3 regions of the Rhizobium sp. 25PS6 genome follow, and region 1 is predicted to be linked to each of the others. Evidence: riboswitches for the same ligand, from Rfam matches in the RefSeq annotation. Region 1 holds a riboswitch; each other region holds the start of a gene.
The links. A riboswitch is a leader RNA that binds a small molecule or an ion and turns the genes downstream of it on or off. The one in region 1 is predicted to bind thiamine pyrophosphate.

Region 1 (7,334 bases):
ATCGACATCCGGCAGGCGGCCGATGCCGTGACGCTGCAGGCAACGATGCAGCGAAGACCGCGTAAGATGCGGGATTGTCGGCTGCAGTGCATAGAGGCAGTCATCGAGCGGCAGCAGCGTGTACCTGCGAAAGGCAACGATAACGGCCTCCTCCTCGACGGAGAGCACCGTCGATCTCGGCTCTTTCGGGCCGGTCGGAAGGTCCGCAACCGAGGACCGCTTCCGCCACTTGGCGACGGTCTTCTGATTGATCCCGTAACGCTTCGAAAGCGTTCTCAGGCTCTCTTGACTATGTTGTATCGCTCGACGGACTGCCTCTGTCGTCGTGGCGCTCCCATGAAGAACCTGGCCCATAGCGCATCCCTTGATTCGGAAGACAAGGATGCCCCATCAAAGCCTGGGATCAAATATCTAGGTGATGAGAAATTGCGATTACGCTCGGACATTTCGATGAGCAGCGCACAGTGTAGGAACCGAGCTTTTTGGTTTCGCTAGGAATCAGACGTCACACTATCTAAACCGCGGCGGCTGCAAAGGGCAGATGGAGAAAACATCATCCTAAATTCGCCTGCGAATTGCCATGAACGTCGGGCCAAAAGTTCCTACCGGGGCATCGGCAGAGCCCAATCGCGATAGAGGCTATTCAGGGCAGTCGCAGTGTGGCACTCGACAGTTGGCAAGCCGAACTCCTGAAGAACCGTCGCATATCTGACGCCGCTGTTACGGCTCTTAAAGAGAATCCAATAAATCATCTCCCATTTGATGCTGTCTTTGGCACCTTCGAGATGTCCGGCGCGATCCGATTGATCGGCAAGGGTTCGCTTGAGATAGCGAAAAAAGCGTAGCCAGTGATTTGAAGTGATGGCGCGGGCTAATCGCTGCGGCATCAGGCGCGAGTAGCTGCCTTCGATAATCCACCGCTCTTCGTGGATTGCCGCATCATGAAGCGCGGCAAATTCTGCTTCCGGGCGCGACTGCCAATCCGTTCCGGGCAGATGGTGAAGTTGATCGAGATGCACGGCTGGAATACGGAGCTTTCTAGACAGGGCAACCGCCAAAGTCGACTTGCCTGCGTTTGAGGGGCCAATGATCGCGATGCGCTCGCCAAGAGAATCTAAAGGCAGTATAGGGACACCGCGCGGGAGATTGGCAGCGCTTTTATTGGCGGCAGGCAACGGAGCGGGCGCGAGAGCTCGTGTCGCCGGTCGCTCCTCACACGTCACCGAGGAGCTATGGAGATGGTTACGGCCGAGCGTTCGGTGGATGGCCAAACGTCGATCCTGAACAGGCTTTGCGCGAATACGCGATAGATCGACGGCGATGTTCGTCATCCGTTTCAAAGTTCATGGACCTGGGAATGGGTTGTTGGTGGCGGCTCGATCATAGCCGAGAGTGGCGACCTAGCTTACCGGTAGCAGGAAGTTGAGATCCGCTCGATTAGTAAATTCTACCAAGACCGGATATGAGAATGATGGCCAACAGTCAAGAGGGGTCGGTTTTTAAGGACCTGACTGTACCCCGATGGAGAGCATCTTCCATTTGGATCTCTCGCGCTTAGAGCGGGAGGTTCCAGCACGCGTCTATTCGAGCAATCTTGTTCAGGGCGCTTACCTCCTAGGTAACAAAGGACCAAATCGTTGGAAATAGGTGCCCGTTCTAATACGAGGCTTGATGGTCACCGTATGCCGCCGCCCTCTCCATCGCGGTAGTGATCGAGGCAGATTGCGACACGACATGTCCGCACCCTTACAAAACACCCTCGGTATAGCGACAATAAACATCTGCAATGTCGCAGGGTTACCGGCTCAACCTGATTGGCATGAGAAGTGCTCAGAGTAAGCGGGGCCCTACAGTCCAAGTCCGATTGGGAGCTTAAACGACTATGCACATCGTGGTCTGTATCAAACAGGTGCCGGACATTGAGGCCTGATATCGTCTTGATCGGGAAGCGGACAATTGACGGCGACACAGCCCCCGTCGGACGCGGAATCGCAAAGAGGCTGAACCTCCAGCAACTGTCTTACCTAGCAAAGATTGTTTTCATTGATCCCATTTCTCGCGAGCTCGTGGTTGAGCGGCGCGCGCAACGTGGCGCTTTGGCCATCTCGGCATCGGTCTCCACAACAGGAATATTAGCAAGCCATGGCAACTTTGAATGAGTATCTCCGACAGAAGCACGAAGCACTACTCGATTGGCGGGCGCGCGTCAGAAAGGGGGATCTGAGTGCGGTCACACTTGAGGCCAGTGCAAGCGCTGAAGGCCGCAGCGGCGTGCGACGTATCCGAATTCGAGATTTCCAGGTCATTTCCGACAGCCCGCCCGAGTTCGCAGGCTATAATCTGGGTCCGTCGTCTCCAGAACTGCTGCTCGGTGCGCTTGCGAGCTGCCTGACCCATACTTTTCTGATCCACGCTTCCGATCAGGGCGTGCCGCTGGAATCGCTGCATGCGGAAGTCTCCGCCACGATCGATCCGCGTGCAGGTGCAGAAGGATATCAAGACGTTCCCGTCTATCCCCAGGACATCAACTACCTGGTCACACTAGTATCTCCCGCAAGTACCGCGGACGTCGCCAGACTGCGGGCGACCGTGGAAAAGCTCTGTCCAATCCTCAATCTCCTGAAGCGCGGAAACGAGGTGCGCGGGCAGTTGGATCACCAGCAACCCTGACCACTATATAGGGAGCGCCGACTGATGACCGTGTACGTCATGTGTCAGCACGTGTTCTCGACTTCGTCTCGTGTAGGAACCCGTCGAATGTCGCTTGCTGCATAAGTCCCCAAATTGGTATCGACTGAAGGATCAAATCATGCGCGGCATTCGAAATGCGCCTGCGGCACGGCGACAAAGGGTGCTCCGCTAGGGGCGACCTGGCGCGCCCATAGACTTGTATCGTCCGATGGCCATTTCGACCAGCGAACGTTTGCCGTGGCCTTCGGAGACCTGCATTCCATCCAGCCCCTTAAAGCCGTGAAATCAATATATGTATGTATATAAGCAATAATATATCCTACAGCTCACAGAAGTTTATAATGCAATTTGTATTTTTGCGGCGAAGAAAGATATACTATAAAATATATCCGGCTCATCTGTTGCGTTGCTGATGGTTTTCATGAACTGTCCCAAATAAGAGCTGCGATAGCGCACCACAGGAATATCGTTTCCTATGAATGCTGAAAACTTGCCGGCGACATCATCGTCGGGAGGCTCGCACAAGGAGCACGATGACATGCACCACAAAAAGCAATCAGACAAGCACCCTGGCTACTCGCATCTGCGGTTGGCAACCATCGATGGCGCGTCGCTGCCTGGTCTGCAATTGTCAATCGACCGGCAGGAGGGCTCCCGGTCGACGAAGAAGACTTTTTTCCAACAATGGCTTCTGGATTTTGCTTTCGGTTGCGAGCTATTTTATCCGATCCAGCTATATGAACATCTCGCAACAAGCGAGGGCGAAGACAAAGGCGTTGAACCTTTGAGTGAGAGTTACGAATATAGAATTGGGAGAATTCGGGCCGGCCGCCAGGTTTCTCATTTGAAATCCACGTCTCTCGGGTTTCCAAATTCCAGAATGGAAGCGCCGGCTCAGTCGCCAACGCTTTCAAATTCGAAAGATGGTAAGAAAGTCTTCAGAAACCTGACCATCGTGCGGTACACGCGAGCCGCAGTTCAAACCCTGCTGCCGCTATCATATACGCGGACAACGGTCGCCCGTCGGCAAAAATCAAGGATATTTGACCCGCAAGGTTTGCCCAATTATACTACAGAAAGGATTTCATTCTCCATGTCATTATGTCCTGCGAAATGCATTCGCATCGCCGCACTTGCAGCGGCCGCCATCTTGCTGGGCACCCAGATCGCAGTTGCGCAAGAGCCTTCTATAGAATCTCAGTGGCTGAACACGCCGGCATCTCGAGTGGAAGCGCTTGCGATCCTCCAGACCTTGAATGCAAATCTCCTGAGTAACGCCAGTGCCACGTTTACCCTTGACCGCTGGTGCGCCGCGCATAAGCTCGCACCGGAAGGTTCAAAGATCGTAGCTCAGCGTGTGGGCGGGCAAGGCAAACCGGCCGATGAGCACATCCGTGATCTTCTGAGCGTCGGACCCGGTGAGTTGATCGCCTATCGCCGCGTCCGACTGGTCTGCGGCGAACGCGTCTTGTCCGAAGCCGACAACTGGTATGTACCTGCAAAATTAACTGCAGAGATGAATCAGGCGTTGAATACCAGCGATATCGCGTTTGGCAGAGCCGTTCAGGCTCTCAATTTCACTCGCACAAACCTGTCTGCCAAGTTGCTCTGGTCCCCTCTATCCGAAGGCTGGGACATGGACGGCTTAACAGCGCATGAAACAAGTTCCCCCGGCCTGCCGGCGTTCCTGCTCGAACATCGAGCCGTATTGAAACTTCCAGACGGCACGCCGTTTAGCGCCCTGGTCGAAAGCTACACGGAAAAAGTACTAGACTTTCCAGTTCCGCGTCTGCTTTCTCAATAGTGCTTCGGTATCTCGTGCATGCGACAAGGGCGCTTGTCTTGCGGAAGCGTGCCGGCCGGACGATTGCCCTTGTCCATCGTTTAACAGCGGCGACACGCACGATATCCTGTGTGTAACCTAACCCCGAGCCATCGCAGATTGTCGCTTGACAGTCCCCTCGGCAAGCCTCTACCCTTTTTGCATTCACCAGGGGGGTCCCGGCAAGGGGCTGAGATACTGCTGGACAATACGGCTTTGCCGATTGTGGCGCAGTGACCCGTTGAACCTGATCCAGTTCATACTGGCGTAGGGACGGTGCAAGCGCTCGAAGCAGTGGATTCACGCGCGGAATCCGTGCCGGCGTCTTTTCATCATTCCGGCTGAGGACTGGGTCTCCAATCGAAAACTTGGAGCCTCAAACCATGAAAATTGCCGCGAAGACCATCACCCCCACAGTCACCAAAGGCCCGCTGCCGGCGTCGCGGAAGATTTACATCCCGGGAGACATACACGCCGACATCCGTGTGCCGATGCGCGAGATCAGCGTTCATCCGACATCGGGCGAGCCGCCTGTTGTCGTCTATGATTCCTCCGGTCCCTATACGATCGAGGGTGCTGATATCCGCATCGAGCAGGGCCTGTCGCAGCTCCGCCGCGACTGGGTGCTCGCGCGCGGCGATGTCGAAGCCTATCAGGGCCGCCATATCCGCCCCGAAGACAACGGCTTTGCCAGCGGCGAAAGGCTGACGCCCGAATTTCCCACTAAACGTCAGCCGCTACGAGCCAGGGATGGCAAGGCGGTCACCCAGCTCGCCTATGCGCGATCAGGCATCATCACGCCCGAGATGGAATTCATAGCCATCCGCGAAAACCTTGGTCGCAAGGCGCAGGCGGATGCCATGGTCCGCGACGGCGAAAGCTTCGGCGCCCATATTCCGGACCATGTGACGGCGGAATTCGTCCGGCAGGAAGTGGCGGCGGGTCGGGCGATCATCCCCGCCAACATCAATCATCCGGAATCCGAGCCGATGATCATAGGCCGGAATTTCCTGGTGAAGATCAACGCCAATATTGGCAATTCTGCTGTCACCTCGTCCATGACGGAAGAGGTCGAGAAAATGGTCTGGGCGGCCCGCTGGGGCGCCGACACGGTCATGGATCTTTCCACCGGCCGCAATATCCACAATATCCGCGAATGGATCATCCGCAATTCGCCGGTGCCGATCGGTACCGTGCCGCTCTATCAGGCGCTGGAGAAGGTCGAGGGCATTGCCAAAGACCTGTCCTGGGAGGTCTATCGTGACACGCTGATCGAACAGGCCGAACAGGGCGTCGACTATTTCACCATCCACGCCGGCGTGCGGCTTCACTACATCCCGCTCACCGTCAACCGCGTCACCGGCATCGTCTCGCGCGGCGGTTCGATCATGGCGAAGTGGTGTCTCCATCATCATCGCGAAAGCTTCCTATACGAACATTTCGAGGAGATCTGCGACATCTGCCGCGCCTATGACGTCTCCTTCTCGCTCGGCGACGGCCTGCGTCCCGGCTCCATCGCCGATGCCAACGATGCAGCGCAATTCGCCGAACTGGAAACACTGGGAGAGCTGACCAAGATCGCCTGGGCGAAAGACTGCCAGGTGATGATCGAGGGCCCCGGCCATGTGCCGATGCACAAGATCAAGGAGAACATGGACAAGCAGCTCGAGGTCTGCGGCGAGGCACCCTTCTACACGCTCGGGCCGCTGACGACGGATATCGCACCGGGGTACGATCACATCACCTCTGGAATAGGCGCAGCCATGATGGGCTGGTTCGGCACCGCGATGCTCTGCTACGTCACGCCGAAGGAGCATCTCGGCCTTCCCGATCGCACTGACGTCAAGACCGGCGTTATCACCTACAAGATCGCGGCCCACGCGGCTGATCTCGCCAAGGGGCATCCGGCAGCACAGCTGCGCGATGACGCGCTCTCGCGTGCCCGTTTCGAATTCCGCTGGGAGGATCAGTTCAACCTCTCGCTAGACCCCGAAACCGCCCGCAGCTTCCACGACGAGACGTTGCCGAAGGAAGCCCATAAGGTGGCGCATTTCTGCTCCATGTGCGGCCCAAAATTCTGCTCCATGCGCATCTCGCACGATATCCGCGCCGAAGCACAGAAGGAGGGTCTGGATGCGATGGCAGCGCGTTATCGTGAGGGCGGCGGCATCTATATGCCGATAGAAACCCAACAGCAATTGGGCGAATGAGATGCGTGTGCTTGTCAAAGGCGCCGGCGTTGCCGGCCTGACGGTGGCGCATGAACTGCGCGCTCGAGATGCCGAGGTCACCGTGCTCGATCCATATGGCAGTTTCCTCGGCGCTGCATCGTGGCTCGCGGGCGGAATGTTGGCGCCCTGGTGCGAGCAGGAGAGTGCTGATGGCGCCGTGCTGATGCGCGGCCTCACCGCCGCCGACAAATGGGACGCAATGGTGCCTGGAGAGGTGCGACGAAACGGAACGCTCGTGGTCGCGTCGGCCCGCGATCTTGGTGAACTGAGACGCTTTGCCTGCCGCACGACCGATTATGAATGGCTGGAAGAGCCGGCGATCGCGTCGCTGGAACCCTCTCTTTCCGGGCGATTCCGGCATGGGCTGTTCTTTCGCCGCGAAGCCCATCTCGATCCTCGGCGAGTGTTGTGTCTGCTGCGCACCAAGCTGACGGTTCAGGGGGTCACCTTCGTGGGCGAGAGCCCGCACGAGGAGAGCTTTGACGGTGTCGTCGATTGCACGGGCGCAGCGCAGATCGGCGAGGCGAAGGAGTTGCGCGGCGTTCGCGGCGAAATGCTCTACCTTAGAAGCTTTGACGTGGATCTCTCCC
Region 2 (7,334 bases), on a different contig from region 1:
GGACAATGATGGAGAAGGAGATCTTACTGCCGTCGGGATTGTCGCGGAAGCCGTCGCCGTCCTTGTCCTTGTAGCCTGCCTCGTCGAGCAGGGCCTTGGCTGCATCGGCGTCATAGGTTGCGAACTTGCCGAAGTCGGCCTTGATGGATGGGTCCGCCCAGCTCTTGTAAAGCTCGCCCATCAGGCCGGGGTCTTCGTTCAGCGTCGGATAGCCATAGCCGGCGACGTCGATCATCGTCTTGCGGTCGAGCGCCATGCTGACCGCACGGCGGAATTTCAGGTCGTTGAAGGCCTTCTTGTTGTTCTCGTTTGCCGTTTCCAAGTTGAACAGAAAGGCGACCATGCTGCTTGGCGAATACCAGTAATGGAAGTGCGCCGGATCCTTGGAAACATAGACATTGTCGATATCGGGAATGAAGGAGACGCCCCAGTCGAGCGTGCCGTCGGCCGTTGCCGTCAGGATCTGGTTGTTGTCGGCAAGCTGCGGGAAGCGTATGCAATCGACCTTCAGGTGAGCGTTGTCCCAATAGTGCGGGTTGCGGCACTGGTCATAGGTCTGGCCGGTGAAGCGCGGCACCTCCGTCAGCGGGCCGCTACCAACAGGGGTCTCGTTGGCGAAAGTCACGGGATCGGCGACGTCCTTCCAGACATGTTCCGGGACGATCGGCAGCTGCGAGATCTGCTCGGCGGCAAGCGAGCTCGGATTGGCGAGCGTGAAGCGCAACGTCTGACCGTCGACCGCCTGCACGTCGGTGACGAAGGTCCAGATGCTGACGAAGTCGAGCGCCGGGAATTTTTTCAGGTAATCATAGGTGAACTTGACGTCGGCTGCCGTCAGCGGCTTACCGTCAGACCATTTCAGATCTGAGCGCAGCTTGAATTCGATGCTCTTCAGATCATCGGAGAGCTTGAAGCTTTCGGCCAGGCGATAGACCGGCTTGTTGCTGTCGAAGCGGTTGAAGACGACCAGCGGCTCGTAGATGAAATCGAGCGTCGACTGGCGCGCCGAGGTCTGGTTGAACGGGTTGAAGTTGCGAACCCAGGTCGTTGCCGGTTCGATATTCGCCGTCAGCACCGTTTGCGCCATGGCGGATCCGGAAAGCAGGGTGATTGCTGCGGCTGCAAGAAAATGTTTCTTCATGTTTTATTCCCCTTTTCTTATGCGGTGAGAGATGGCGCGCCGGTCAGGAGACAAACGCGCTTGCAAACATGTCTTCGACTTCTGCATGGGCGGCGCGGACATCGACCTTGAGATTGCCGAGGCGGGCCTTGCCGGCAGCGATCCGCTGCAGGGCAGCTTCCGTCAGCGGACGGGCGGCCTTGGCGGCGGCTTCGCTTTCCGGAATGTCGCCGTGGCTGTGGAGCGCAATGTCGAAGCCTGCGTCGAGCACCTGTTTGACACGTTCCGGCAAAGTGCCGGAGAGCGACTCCATGAAGATGCAGTCGGAAATCAGCACGCCGTCATAACCCATCTCCTTGCGGATCACGTCGTGCATAACAGGCGAGACGGACGCCGGCAGCTCGGCGTCATAGGCCGAGTAGACGACATGGGCGACCATCGCCCAGGGCGTATCTTTCAGCGCCACGAATGGCTTGAAATCGGTGGCGGTAAGCGTCTCGCGGCTGGCATTGACCACCGGACGCTCCTTGTGGGAGTCGAGCGTCGCACGGCCATGGCCGGGTATGTGCTTGATAACAGGCATGTTGCCGGTCTCGAGCAGGCCATCGACCACCTCGCGGCCGAGGGCAGCGATGAAATCGGGATCAGGGCCAAAGGAGCGGGCGCCGATGACCGCGCTCGTCGTCTCGAAGACGAGATCGAGAACGGGCGAGCATCCGCTGGAAAGGCCAAGTTCCGTCATCATCGCGCCCATGGCCTGGGAGGAAAGGCGCAATGCTTTTTTGCCGAGATCGAAATCGCGGCGCGCAAGTTCGGCGAACTGGCCGAAGCTGCGGAAGAGCGGCCAGGGACCGGCATCGAGATGCTGAACGCGGCCGCCTTCCTGGTCGGTGAAGACAGGCGCGTCATCGCGGCCGACAGCTTCGCGGAAGCGGTCGATCAGCCGCCTCGTCTGCTCCGGCTCGCGCTGATTACGTCGGCCGACGAAGAGGCCGAGCGGATTGGTGTCGCGAAAGAGGGCGAATTCATCATCCGAAATGGTGGGATTCGGAAGGCCGACGAAAAGGGCGAGCGGGGTCGAGGACAATTCTGGTGCTCCGGGATCAGCTGGTCATTTCGGCGTGCTTCTCAGCATGCCTTCGTAGATGCCCTTGTCGGGGGCGGGGATGACGATTGCGCCTGCGGCCTTGGCGTAGAAATCGACCGGGCCGGCATCGCCGATGAAGGCATAGGCGTGACCGAGCGCCTTCATGGTCTGAAGGCAGGCGGAAAAGAGGGCGAGCCCGATCCCTTTGCCGCGCGCATCGGGATCGACGCCGGTGGGGCCGAAGAAGCCGCGCGCCGTCGTGTCGTAGCAGGCAAAGCCGAGCAGCTTGCCGCTTTCAACGGCGATCAGGCAGGCAGCAGGCTGGCGGGAGAAGGCGACGGTGACTTCGCTCGCCCAGCTCTCGCTGAACCGTTCGCGAACCCAGCTGACGATCAGATGCAGTTCCGGGGGGAGGGCCGGACGGATGGAGATGCCGACATCGTCGGCTTTGCATTTCAGGGCGGCGAGCTCTGTGGAAAATAAGCGCACAAGCAGGTCTGGCACCTGTCACCCTCCATTTATTCCGTTACTGCGGAACGTATCCCCTTTTAGTGTCATAGACTTGGCCATCTGGCCGGGCTTGTCAACTAGGTTTTTAAAACGGCCAAAGGCGCGACCCGCCGCAGTCCCAGGGTTTCAACGCAAAGTAGGTGCCGAACGCAAAAACGGCCCGGGAAGCCGGACCGCTTTCGATTGGAGGCATGTTGGCTGAGCGAACGCCTATTCGCCGTCTTTCCAAAGTGCATGAAAATGCTGCACCGGGCCGTGGCCGGAGCCGACGGTGAGGCGTGCGGCAGCCGCGACCGCGCCGGCGAGGTAATCCTTCGCGATGGCGACGGCCTCCCGCGCCGAAGCGCCCTTGGCTAGCTCGGCCGCCAGCGCGCTGGAGAGCGTGCAGCCGGTGCCGTGGGTGTTCTTGGTCGGCACGCGCCTGGCTTCGAACCAGTGCAGGCCGGCGGCCGTGGCAAGCACGTCTGGGCTCTCGTTACTGTCGAGGTGGCCGCCCTTGACCAACACCGCGGTGGGGCCAAGCGCCAGCAGGCGTTCGGCCTGCGCCGCCATGTTAGCTCGGTTTGTCGCCACCGGCTGGTGCAGCAGGGCGGCGGCTTCGGGCAGGTTGGGGGTCAGAAGCGTGGCAAGCGGCAGCAGCCGCCGGGTCAACACGTCGACCGCTTCAGGCGCGAGCAAGGCGGCTCCACCCTTGGCGATCATAACAGGGTCGATGACGATGGGAATGTCGCGGCGGTCAGTTAGCGCACCGGCAACGGCATCGGCGATGCCGGCATTGGCGATCATACCGATCTTGACGGCATCAACGCGCACATCCGCAAAGACGGCATTGATCTGGTCGGCGACGAATTGCGGCGGCACCAGATGCACGCCGCTGACACCTTGCGTGTTCTGCGCCGTCAGCGCAGTCAGCACCGCCATGCCGTAGACGCCGCGGGCGGAAAAGGCCTTGAGATCGGCCTGGATGCCAGCGCCGCCGGAGGGATCGGAGCCGGCGATGGAGAGAACGTTGCGGATCATGTGCGGACCTTTCTAATTTCTGCAGCGATGCGGCGCGTGGCGGCTTCGGGGTCGGGCGTGCCGCAGATGGCCGAAACGACGGCAAGGCCCTTGGCGCCTGCGGCGAACACCTGAACGACATGATCCGCCTTGAGTCCGCCGATCGCGACCGATGGCACCGGCGAGGCCTTTACCAGCCTTGCAAGTCCGTCAAAGCCGATCGGCTGCTTGTGATCGGCCTTGGTCGGTGTCGCAAACACCGGCCCGACGCCGGTGTAATCGAGGAGATCAGGATCGACGGCGTTAGCAAGCGCCTCGCTCTCGACCGACAGGCCAAGGATCATCTCAGCACCGATCATCGCCCGGGCTTTACGCGCATCCATGTCCTCCTGACCGATATGCAGGCCGTCGGCGCCGATGGCGATTGCCGCCTCGACGTCATCATTGACGATGAGGAGGGCGCCGGTCCCATCCAGCACCTGTTTCAGGGCGCGGCCGGTCTCGATCATCCTGATGGTGCCGGCATGTTTGTCGCGCAGCTGCACCATGGTCGCGCCGCCGGCAACGGCAAGGCGCGCGGTCTCGACCATGCCGATCCCCGCGCAGAGATCGGGGTCGAGGACGAGATAGAGCGAAAGGTCGAAAGCCTTCATGCCGCCGATATCCTTGCCCTGGCGTCAAGCGTTTCGGCGTCGAGCGCGGCCAGCGCATCGAGGAAGCGCCAGGAGAAGGAGCCGGGGCCGGCTGCTCCAAGGGCGGCCTCCTCGCCGGCGATGGCGAAGGTTGAAAGTGCAGCGACCGTCGCACCGAAGATGTCCTCAGGCGCTGTCGCGGCAAAGGCGCCGACAAGGCAGGTGAGCGAGCAGCCGAGTGCTGTAACCTGAGGCATCAGGACCGATCCGCCTTCGATGCGCACAGCTCGCTCGCCATCGGTTACGAAATCCACGACGCCGGTAACGGCGACCACCGCCTGCTGCCGTTCCGCCAGCCATCGCGCCGAACCTTCCGCTTGCTCGACCGGGTCGCGGCTGTCGACCCCCTGGCCGCGGCTCTCGCCGCCGGCAAGCGCGATGATCTCGGAAGCGTTGCCGCGAATGATAGTCGGTCGCAGGGCGAGCAGTTCGGCAACCGCATTGCGGCGGAAGGCCGTGGCATAATGCGCGACTGGATCGAGCACCCAAGGTTTGCCGGCTGATGTCGCCACCTTCGCCGCCGCCTGCATGCCGTCAATCCATTGCGTCGACAGGGTGCCGATATTGATTGTCAGCGCGCCGGCGATCGCGGCGAATTCGCCGGTTTCTTCGGCGGCATGCACCATGGCGGGCGAGGCGCCTGATGCAAGCAGAACATTCGCGGCGATATTCATGGCGACGTAATTGGTGATGCACTGAACGAGCGGCGGCTTCTCGCGCATCGCCTTCAGCATCGCTCCTGGTGTGGTCCTGGTCTGCATGTGGCCCCTTTCAGGCGGGGGGCGGGCACGGGGCGGTTCATGCGGGCGGTGCCGCGGCCCCGAGCGACTCCCTCCGCCGGCATTATCCGGTTCAGGTTCGAAGGGTGCTTCTCAGCCCGTCTGTCGACGGGCGCCCCTGTCTCTCATCGCGCTCTTTTCGCAGAGAATGGGGCGACTGTCACCCCGAAAATGACAATTCCACGACCTGCCGACGCGTCTCTTCTACGAAAAGGCGGTCAGCCGACGATCTTTGTCAGCAGCCGTCCGATATCCTCGTTGGCGACAGTTTCGCCATGCTTGACCCTCAATCACGCATGCGCTTCCCTGCCGCGATAGACCTCCGGATCGGGGATCGGAACCGCGGCGATCAGTGCGCGGGTGTAGTCATCCGTCGGGTTCTCGAAGATATCCCGCCGCGTGCCGGTTTCGATGATGCGGCCGGCGCGCATGACGGCGACGTTGTGGGACATGCGCTCGACCACGGCCATGTCGTGGGAGATGAAGAGATAGGCGAGCCCCATCGTTTCCTGCAGTTCGAGCAGCAGGTCGAGCACGCGGGCGCGGACGGAGACGTCAAGGGCTGCGACGCTCTCGTCGGCGACGATCAGCTTTGGCTCAAGCGCGAGCGCCCGTGCGATGCAGATGCGCTGGCGCTGGCCGCCTGAAAATTCGTGCGGGTAGCGCGTCGCCGCATCAGGCGTCAGGCCGACCCGGCGCAGCAGTTCGGCGACGCGGTCCTGCCGTTCGCTGTGGTTGCCGATGCCGTGGATGACCATCGGTTCGCCGATTGCCTTACCGACGACCATTCGCGGGTCGAGGGAGGCATAGGGATCCTGGAAGATCATCTGCGCCGAGCGGCGCACGGGCCGCATCTTGCGCTGGCTGAGGCCGGCAATTTTGCGGCCGTCGATCAGGACATTGCCCTTGAAGGGGATGAGACCGAGCACGGCCTTGCCGGTGGTCGATTTGCCGGAGCCGCTTTCGCCGACGAGGCCGAGCGTTTCGCCCGGCAGGATATCGAAGGAAACGCCTTCGACGGCTGCGACCGGCGGCTTGCCCTTGAAAAACCGGCTTGCGGCATTGCCATAGGTGACGGTGAGGTCGCGCACGTTCAGCACCGGCGTGCGGTCCGGATGCAGCGTCTCGATGGCGCGCTGGCTGATGCGCGGCGGACGGTCGGTGCCGGCAAGCGCGCCGAGCCGCGGGACGGCGGCGAGCAATTGCTGCGTATAGGCCTCCTTCGGCCGCTGGAAGATGGCGAGCGCCGTTCCCTGCTCGACGATCCTGCCATTCTGCATGATGACGACGCGGTCGGCCATTTCGGCGACCACCCCCATGTCGTGAGTGATGAGGATGATCGAGGCGCCGAATTCGCGCTTCAACTCTCGCATCAGCTTGAGGATTTGCGCCTGCACGGTGACGTCGAGTGCGGTTGTCGGCTCGTCGGCGATCAGCACCTTCGGCCGGCAGGAGAGCGCCATGGCGATCATCACCCGCTGGCGCATGCCGCCGGAAAGCTCGTGCGGGTACTGCTTCAGCCGCCGGGCCGGCTCGGTGATCTGCACGGCATCGAGCATCTTCAGCGCCACCGCCTCGGCATTGTCGCTGCCCTGGTGCGCGCGGATTGCCTCAGTCAGCTGGTTGCCCACCGACATGACCGGGTTGAGCGAGGTCATCGGCTCCTGGAACACCATGGCGATATCGCCGCCGCGCACGCTGCGCATCGCGCGGTCGGAAAGCGTGAGCAGGTCGCGCTCGCCAAGCAGCACGCTGCCGGAGGCCACCCGCAGCGAGGCCTTCGGCAGGAGCCCCATGATCGACAGCGAGGTGACCGACTTGCCGGAGCCGGATTCGCCGGCAATGCAGAGCGTTTCGCCGCTTGCAAGCTCGAAGCTGACATCCTGGAGCACCGGCTTGCGGCCTTCGGGGGTGCGGGCATCGACGCTCAGATTGCGAAGGCTGAGCACCGCTGCGGCGGCGGGCATGGCTTCGTTCACGCGAACACGATCCTCGGGAAGTAGAAGGAAACCACCCAGTTCGGCTGGTCGACGATCTCGCTGATCCGCAGATCGCCGCAGACCGAGCAAAGCAGATAGGCATCGACGGCGCTCATGCCGTGTTCGGCGCCGAGAAGATCGATCATGCGCATGACGCTTTCGCGCGCC
Region 3 (7,334 bases), on a different contig from region 1:
AGCTATCCGGCTGGCGAATGTTGGAGTTCGCTATAACCAGGGTCTTGATTTTGTCGTGACGCTGAGACGGATCGAAGCGTGGATTCGTCTTCGAAGTAAAAGCATTCATTACGCAAGGTCCACAAGTTTATATGCGATACTGAACAACATGGAGACAAATACATGGTCACGTATCGTTTGTCATCGGTATAAATAAGAATTTGATAACCCTAAAGACGCCAAAAATGGGAGTATTCGGCGTTAACCTTAATGCCTGTAGTTGCGATTACCGGAAATTTATACTTTGAAAGGAGTAGCCCGATTGGGTTGACGAGATGTCAGCCGGTTTCCGAAAAGGATCGCCGGTCTTTCCAAGAGGTGGTAGCTGAGGCTTGCGATGAGTAGGATGAGCGCTGCCGCCAGTCCGCAAGATTGCAGCCAGCCGGTGACGACATTTTCAGAGGAAAAGCCGAACGAGCCCCGATCGAGCCTCTGGATCAATAACAGGATGATCTCCTGCCAGATGTAGATGCCAAAGGAGATCTTCGCGATATAGCGTACCGGAGCATTGTCGAGCAGCCTGCCCAGGTGTTGCGAATGGCTGAGCGAAACGAGTGCCGTTGCGACTGCCAGCGGAAAGATTGGAAAGCCGTAGGGGATTTCGAGCCAGCCGTAAGCTTCCGCGGAGCCGCCAAGTGATATGACGAGGCGGTAGGCGGCAATGGCGAGGCCGAGGAGCGCTGCGGCATCGAACCAGGAGGAGCGCCTTCTTGGTAGCATGACCTCGACGCCGGCGGCAAGCGCGCCGAGCGCGAAGACGGCGAAGAAGCCGATCGGATTATATCTCGGCATCCACTCCTTCGCCCCGCCCTGCAGGCCGTACTGCCAGCCGCGTTCGATGTCGTCGAGCGGAAAGACGGTCAGGATCAGCACATGGGCGAGGAGTACGCTCGTGATGACGCAAAGCCAGGCGAAACGGGCAAGCAACGGGCGCTGCCTCAGGAATGGCATACGAAACAGCAGGAGAAAGCAGACCGGCAGGAGCACATAGCTGGTGACCTCGAAGGGAATGGACCAGAGCGGCCCGTCGGCTTCGACAGGAAAAAAGGTGCGCCAATGCCACTGGCTCATGAACAGCAGCCCGGAGACGTAGCGGAGCACAAGCTCAGGCGTTAGCGGCAAGGCAAGCAGCGCCAGGCTGAGCGCGAAGCCGACGGTGGCGGCGAACCAGAAGCCCGGAGCGATGCGCGCCATCCTGCGGATCGCGTAATGCCGCAGGCTGGGCATGTCGCTGCCCGCGTCGAGCGCGCGCCAGAAGGGATGGGCAAGAAGAAAGCCGCTGAGGACGAAGAAGATGGCGACGCCGAAATTGCCGAAGCGGAGGATGTTTGCGGTCGGTCCGAGTTCGTCGGGGATTCGACGCATGTCCAGCCGCAGTGCAAAGTGGTGGGCGAGCACCAGCAGACAGGCCGTCGCGCGCAGAAAGTCCGCTCCGGCCAGTCTCTCCTGTTGTCGCATCCTGCCTCCCCACCTTGCCCAGAGCATGATGCCGAAAAGTGTGAGCGGTTTTCGGACGACATCATGCTCCGGTCTCGGATTTTGCAACGGAAAGCCGCGACGGGCAAGGCAGGCGTTGGGCTCAGTCGAGAAGTTCGTTGGTATAATAGGTGGAAAAATCCGGCTTCTCCTTGAGTGCGGCGCCATTGGCATCGACCAGAATGCCATTCTCCATCAGGAAGCCACCAAGGGCCTCGGCCTTTGCCGGGTCGAGCCTACCGATCACGCCGGCCTCGGATTTCAGAAAGTGCCCCTCGATCAATGCCTTCTGGGAGGCCTTCACCAGTTCCGTATTCATCAGTGCGCCGTTGCTTCCGGAGATCAGCAGGTCGCAGGCTTCGTCGGGATGGTCGACGGAGTAGGCATAACCCTTTCGTGTCGCCTGGATGAAGGCGCGGGCGTGTTCCCGACTTGCGGAGAGATAGGCGTCGCTGGAGACGATGACCGTCGTCTGCTCGTCGGGAATGCCATAATCGGAATAGTGGAAGCGGCCGATTTTCCGGTTTTCCAGTTCGGCGGCGATGCCTTCCCAGGTGTAGATCTCCAGCGTGAAGTCGATCGAGCCATTGTCCAGCGCCTCGTAAGCGGAGGTGCCGAGGGTGACGGTCTTGACGTCGCCTTTGCCGCCATCATTGCGGATCATTGCGGAGATCAGCGCGCTCTCCCAGGTGCCGCCAAAGCCGCCATAGGTCTTGCCGTCGAGGTCTTTCGGGCTCTTGATGTCGTCACGTCCGCCCTTGAAGATCAGGCGTGCGGTTTCCGTCTGGACGACGCCGTAGACCATCTTCACGTCACCGCCGCCAGCGCGCTGCGTGAGGGTCTCGATCTCGCTGCTGATGCCGAAATCGGCAACGCCGTTGGACACCAGCGTTCCGGCGCTGGTATCGGCAAAGGGAAGAATTTCGACATCGAGGCCGGCATCGGCATAGAAGCCTTTCTCCTTAGCGACATAGATGCCGATATGGTTGGTGTTGGGCGTCCAGTCGAGCGCGATGCGGACCTTTGCGGGCGCCGATTGGGCGAAGGCGGTGCGGCCGGCGAGGCTTGCCGCGATGGCGGCGAAGATCGTCTGGCGACGGGTGAGAAGCAGCATGGTGACCTCCTCAGGTCTCTAGGGCATGATGCCGAAAAGTGTGAGCTGTTTTCGGACGACATCATGCTCTAACTCTTTAAATTGAACAGGATTCAGATTTTAGGCCGACCGGCCTAAAATCATCCTGTTCTAGCGGATGAAGCAGGGTTTGCAGGATTTCGGTTTCGATCGCCTGGGCCGCCGGCGAGCCGAGATCGGCAATGCTTCTCGGACGGGGCAGAGGAACGCGGAATTCGCGGATGATACGCGCCGGACGAGCCGAGAGCACGTAGATACGGTCGGAGAGAAACACGGCCTCGCGAACATCATGGGTAATCAACAGCGCCGTCCAGCGGTGTTCGGTCCACATGCCCTGCAGCCATTCCTGGATCTGCGTGCGCGTGAGCGCGTCCAGCGCGCCGAAAGGCTCGTCGAGCAGCAGCATGTCCTGGGTCTGAACGACGGTGCGCAGCAGCGCGGCGCGCTGGCGCATGCCGCCTGACAGTTCGGAGGGATAGTGATGCTCGAAGCCTGCGAGGCCGAAGCGCTCGAACAGAGGCGCGACGGCGGCACGGGCCGAGCGGCGGCTCATGCCGCGCACCTCAAGGCCGAGTGCGGCATTGTCGATGATCCGGCGCCAGGGCATCAGCGCATCGCGTTGCGGCATGAAGGCGAAGGAATGCGGCGCCTGTTCCAGCGGCGCGCCCTTGAAGAGCATGGTGCCGGAATCGGGCCGAAGCGCCTGTGTCAGCAATCTCAGTACCGTCGATTTTCCGGAGCCGGACGGGCCGACGATCGAGACGAACTCGCCGTCTGCGACGGCGAGCGAAATATCGCCCAGCACCTTCATGCCGTCGAAGGACTTCGAGATGTTGGTGAGGTCAACCATTGCATCGCTCATCGGCGCGGCTCCCCGGATGGTTGCCAGGGCATGACGAGGCGCTGGATCATCAGCGTCAACCCGAAGAGGCAGAGCGTCAGCACGGCGCTGACGACGACGGCGGCGAGCACGAGATCGGGGCGGAAGTTGTTCTTGGCGTTGAGGATATAGATGCCGAGGCCGCGGGCGGCGCCGGCATATTCGGCAAAGATCGCGCCGACAACGGCATAGGTGATCGAGATCCGCAGGCCGGCAAAGAAATAGGGCAGCGAGGAGGGAAGCCGTGCCAGACGGAAAATGCGCCAGCGGCTCGCCTTCATCGAATTCAGCAATTCGGCGATGTCGCGGTCGGTCGATTCATAGCCCTGCAGCAAGGCGACCAGCAGCGGGAAGAAGGTGACGAGCGCCACCAGCAGGATCTTCGGCAACAGGCCGAAGCCGAACCAGAGGACGACGAGGGGGGCAATCGCCACCAGCGGCAGGGTCTGGCTAGCAATGAAGATCGGCAGCAATGCCCGGCGCATGAAGGGCACGAAATCCATGAGGATCGAGGCGGCGAAGGCGAAGGCAAGCGACAGGGCGAAACCACCGAGCGTCGCGCCGAGCGTCGGCCAGGTGTTTGATATCAGCGCCTCGCGGTTCAGCCAACCCTGGAGGACGATGCGCGACGGCGCCGGGAGGATGGAAGCTTTTATGCCGGAGAGATCGACGTAGAGTTCCCATGCCGCCAAAAAGGCGCAGCCGGCGAGCAAGGCGGGTATGCCCCGGTAGAGAGCGGTGCGGAGCGCGGCAAGGCGCGATCCCGATGGTGATGGCGGTGTCATCAGCGTTCGATTCAGGCTTTCGTCGGGCTATTCGCGGAAACCGTGATGTCGAGGGTCACATGCCCCGCGGGGTCGCCGAAGCGAAAGAAGGCCTCACGAATGGTGGCGAAGACGGCGCCAGCGTCGCCAGAGAGCCTGGTGCAGAAATTCTTGGCGCGGTCGAAGGTGCCGGAGCGCTTCAGAAAGTCGATGCAGCCATAGATCTCGTCCATATGGGTACCGGTTCCCATGACATAGAGCGAGAATTGCGCAGCGGTCGGCTGTCCAGTTTCGGCGGTGATTTCAACGGCGGCAAGTGCGGCTGTTATACGCTCGGCAAGCGGCTCCGCCTGGCCGAGGGAGGGGTTGACGCCGCAGATGGCGTCGTCGGGCTCGCCGGGGCAGCCGCGTGAAACGGCAGCGGACAGCACGCAATGCTCGCCGGTCTTTGTGGCGGCGACGAAAAGATCGTGCATGGCGGCGAAGAGAATGTCAGGCGGGCCGACCAGCAAAGTGGAGATGTCATCGGTCTCGATGCGCAGCCGGTCGCGATAGGGGTCGAGCGCCGTGACGGCATCGAGAATGATGCCGACGAAATTGTCGGACATCGGATAGAGTGACACTTGTGCGCCTGAGAACATCTGAACCTCGCTCCGCTGGCATTACCCAGATCAGCTTTGAAGGGTCCAGAGGCTTGCGCCTCACATCTCAGCCCCGGCAATACGGAGCTCCCCTGTTATTTGCGCGGAAACTACCACCGGGGTTTTCTCCCCGCAACAGCAAAATTGCGAACCCGTCCGTGCGGTCGGAATGAACCGGATGTGAGGGAAAACACCCGGGCGGAGGATCTGCCCGGGTGTTCCCAATGGTTCCGTACCTGCCGGGAACGGAACCGGAGCTTTCTGGCTTATGCGTACGTCTGAAAAGACGCGCGGCGCTCCATGTCGGCATAGGGACGATCGCTGCGGGCGGTGACGAGCGCTTGCGTCCACCATTCCAGCCTCGCCATCATCCGATCGAGCAAACGCATTGTATCGGCGGGATTATCGAGTTGTCCGTCTGGGTCGAAGCGGTTCCAAGGTGCGGCAAAGCTCACCGAATCGCGGATGGTGACGGCGTGGAGTTCGGCAAAGACCAGCCGCAGCTGTTCGACGGCGCGCAGGCCGCCGGATATGCCGCCATAGGAAACGAAGGCGACCGGCTTGCCCTGCCAGGGCTCGAAGAAGAAATCGATGATCGACTTCAACGAGGCAGTGAAGCTGTGATTGTATTCCGGCGTGACGATGATGAAGGCGTCGGCCATGCCAAGCCGTCCTGCGAGCCTGTCGACTTCGGGATGCGCCATGTCACGGTTGGCCGGCAGTGCGAAATCCAATGGGTCGATGATGTCGATATCAAATTGTGGGAAGCGGATGAGCTCCTGCGTCAGCCATTTGACCACCCGGTCGCAGATGCGGCCCTCTCTCGTGCTTCCGTAGATGACAGCCAGCCTGGTGGGTGTTTGCATGCGTCGCTCCTTATTGCGATTGGACTTTACGATTGCAGGAGCAAGGGTTATAAAACCTCAACTAATCTTGAGGTCAAGAGGCATGGATACAATTCCGGCAGTGCCGCTCGGCAAGCTCCTGACGGTCGGCGAAGTGGCGGAGCGCAGCGGCCTCGCCGTCTCGGCGCTGCATTTTTACGAGACCAAGGGGCTGATCTCGAGCATCCGCTCCCGCGGCAATCAGCGGCGCTATGGGCGCGATGTGCTTCGCCGGCTCGGCATCATCAAGGTGGCGCAGCGTGTCGGCATTCCGCTTTCGGAAATCCAGGCAGCGTTCGAGTCCCTGCCGCAAGGACGCACGCCGACCGTCGCCGACTGGCAGACGCTGTCGGCGCTGTGGAAGGATGATCTCGACGCGCGAATCAGGCGGCTTAGCCTGCTGCGCGACCGTCTGACCGGCTGCATCGGCTGCGGCTGCCTGTCGATCGAAAGCTGTCCGTTGCGCAATCCCTGCGACCGACTCGGCAAGGAGGGGCCGGGCGCGCGGCTTCTGGAGACCGAAAACTAACCCCTGTTTTCGCCGGGAAAGATCGATGCGCGCCTTTCTTTCAGTCGGCGCGCTCATATGTTAAGGGCGAATGACACAACCGGCGGCACTGTCCGCGAGGAGGACGGCTTCGTGTTCCATCCCAGACTGTTCGAAAATCGCAATGTCGTGGTGACCGGCGCCGGCCGCGGCATCGGCCTTGAAGTGGCCCGGCAGTTCCTGGACTGCGGCGCGAAGGTGATCGTCCATACCGGGCGCAAGCCGGGACGCGACCTGCCGGATTTCCTGCTGACGGCTGAATCCGAAAGACGGGCGCTGCTGCTTAATGCCGATTTCTCTGCAGTCGGTGGGGCAGCGCAATTTGCCGAGGATGTTCTCGCCTTTTTCGATAAGGTCGATGTGCTGGTCAACAACGCCGGCACCATGCTTGGTCGTTTTCCCGCTGCCACACTCACCGATGCAGAATATGAGGCGGTCGTGCGGCTCAACCAGACATCGGTGGTGGCGCTGACGCGGGCGCTGCTGCCGGCATTGAAGGCGGCTGGTGGTGCTGCCATCGTCAACACCGTTTCGATTTCGGCGCTGACCGGCGGCAGCCCCGGTTCCTCGATCTATTCGGCCTCGAAAGCCTTCGTTGCGACCTATTCCAAGGCGCTTGCCCGTGAGCTTGCACCGGACGGCGTCCGCGTCAATTGCGTGTCGCCGGGAACGATCGAGACGGATTTCCATGAGCGCTATTCCTCTCGCGAAAAGCTGGAGCAGACGAGAAAATCCATCCCCCTGCAGCGGCTCGGCACGGCGGAGGACTGTGCTCCCGCCTATCTGTTCTTGGCGGCTCCCTCGCTCTCGGGCTACATCACCGGACAGGTGGTCGAGATTAATGGAGGTCAGCTTATCTGCTGATTTGTTTGGACGTTTTTTGACATTTCATCCAGCAGGCAATGGTCTCGCAGCAACTGGCGCGGTTAAGGCTCGAAAGCCTGGTCCATACGCGCCGCCAGGGCAGGCTG

Region 2: linked by a shared signal. The riboswitch ahead of thiM (hydroxyethylthiazole kinase) and the one ahead of thiC (phosphomethylpyrimidine synthase ThiC) in region 1 are both predicted to bind thiamine pyrophosphate.
Region 3: linked by a shared signal. The riboswitch ahead of RWK44_RS02745 (YkoF family thiamine/hydroxymethylpyrimidine-binding protein) and the one ahead of thiC (phosphomethylpyrimidine synthase ThiC) in region 1 are both predicted to bind thiamine pyrophosphate.

Annotation. Positions count from the first base shown of each region.
Region 1 covers NZ_JAWDIV010000028.1:62,891-70,224, forward strand. The annotation lists gene RWK44_RS31010 (IS481 family transposase) at 1-354, opposite strand, end outside; gene RWK44_RS31015 (AAA family ATPase) at 603-1,331, opposite strand; gene RWK44_RS31025 (OsmC family protein) at 2,143-2,670, shown strand; gene RWK44_RS31030 (hypothetical protein) at 3,785-4,495, shown strand; TPP riboswitch at 4,674-4,805, shown strand; gene thiC (phosphomethylpyrimidine synthase ThiC) at 4,897-6,723, shown strand; gene thiO (glycine oxidase ThiO) at 6,725-7,334, shown strand, end outside.
Region 2 covers NZ_JAWDIV010000012.1:17,859-25,192, reverse strand. The annotation lists gene RWK44_RS18235 (ABC transporter substrate-binding protein) at 1-1,141, opposite strand, end outside; gene RWK44_RS18230 (glycoside hydrolase family 3 N-terminal domain-containing protein) at 1,185-2,207, opposite strand; gene RWK44_RS18225 (GNAT family N-acetyltransferase) at 2,232-2,711, opposite strand; gene thiD (bifunctional hydroxymethylpyrimidine kinase/phosphomethylpyrimidine kinase) at 2,928-3,737, opposite strand; gene thiE (thiamine phosphate synthase) at 3,734-4,369, opposite strand; gene thiM (hydroxyethylthiazole kinase) at 4,366-5,169, opposite strand; TPP riboswitch at 5,221-5,317, opposite strand; gene RWK44_RS18205 (ABC transporter ATP-binding protein) at 5,478-7,166, opposite strand; gene RWK44_RS18200 (acetamidase/formamidase family protein) at 7,163-7,334, opposite strand, start outside.
Region 3 covers NZ_JAWDIV010000002.1:22,368-29,701, reverse strand. The annotation lists gene RWK44_RS02770 (sugar transferase) at 1-109, opposite strand, end outside; gene RWK44_RS02765 (acyltransferase family protein) at 277-1,497, opposite strand; gene RWK44_RS02760 (ABC transporter substrate-binding protein) at 1,619-2,629, opposite strand; gene RWK44_RS02755 (ABC transporter ATP-binding protein) at 2,706-3,509, opposite strand; gene RWK44_RS02750 (ABC transporter permease) at 3,506-4,312, opposite strand; gene RWK44_RS02745 (YkoF family thiamine/hydroxymethylpyrimidine-binding protein) at 4,324-4,932, opposite strand; TPP riboswitch at 4,923-5,036, opposite strand; gene RWK44_RS02740 (NADPH-dependent FMN reductase) at 5,199-5,798, opposite strand; gene soxR (redox-sensitive transcriptional activator SoxR) at 5,881-6,345, shown strand; gene RWK44_RS02730 (SDR family NAD(P)-dependent oxidoreductase) at 6,457-7,227, shown strand; partial or broken gene RWK44_RS02725 (ArsR/SmtB family transcription factor) at 7,254-7,334, shown strand, end outside.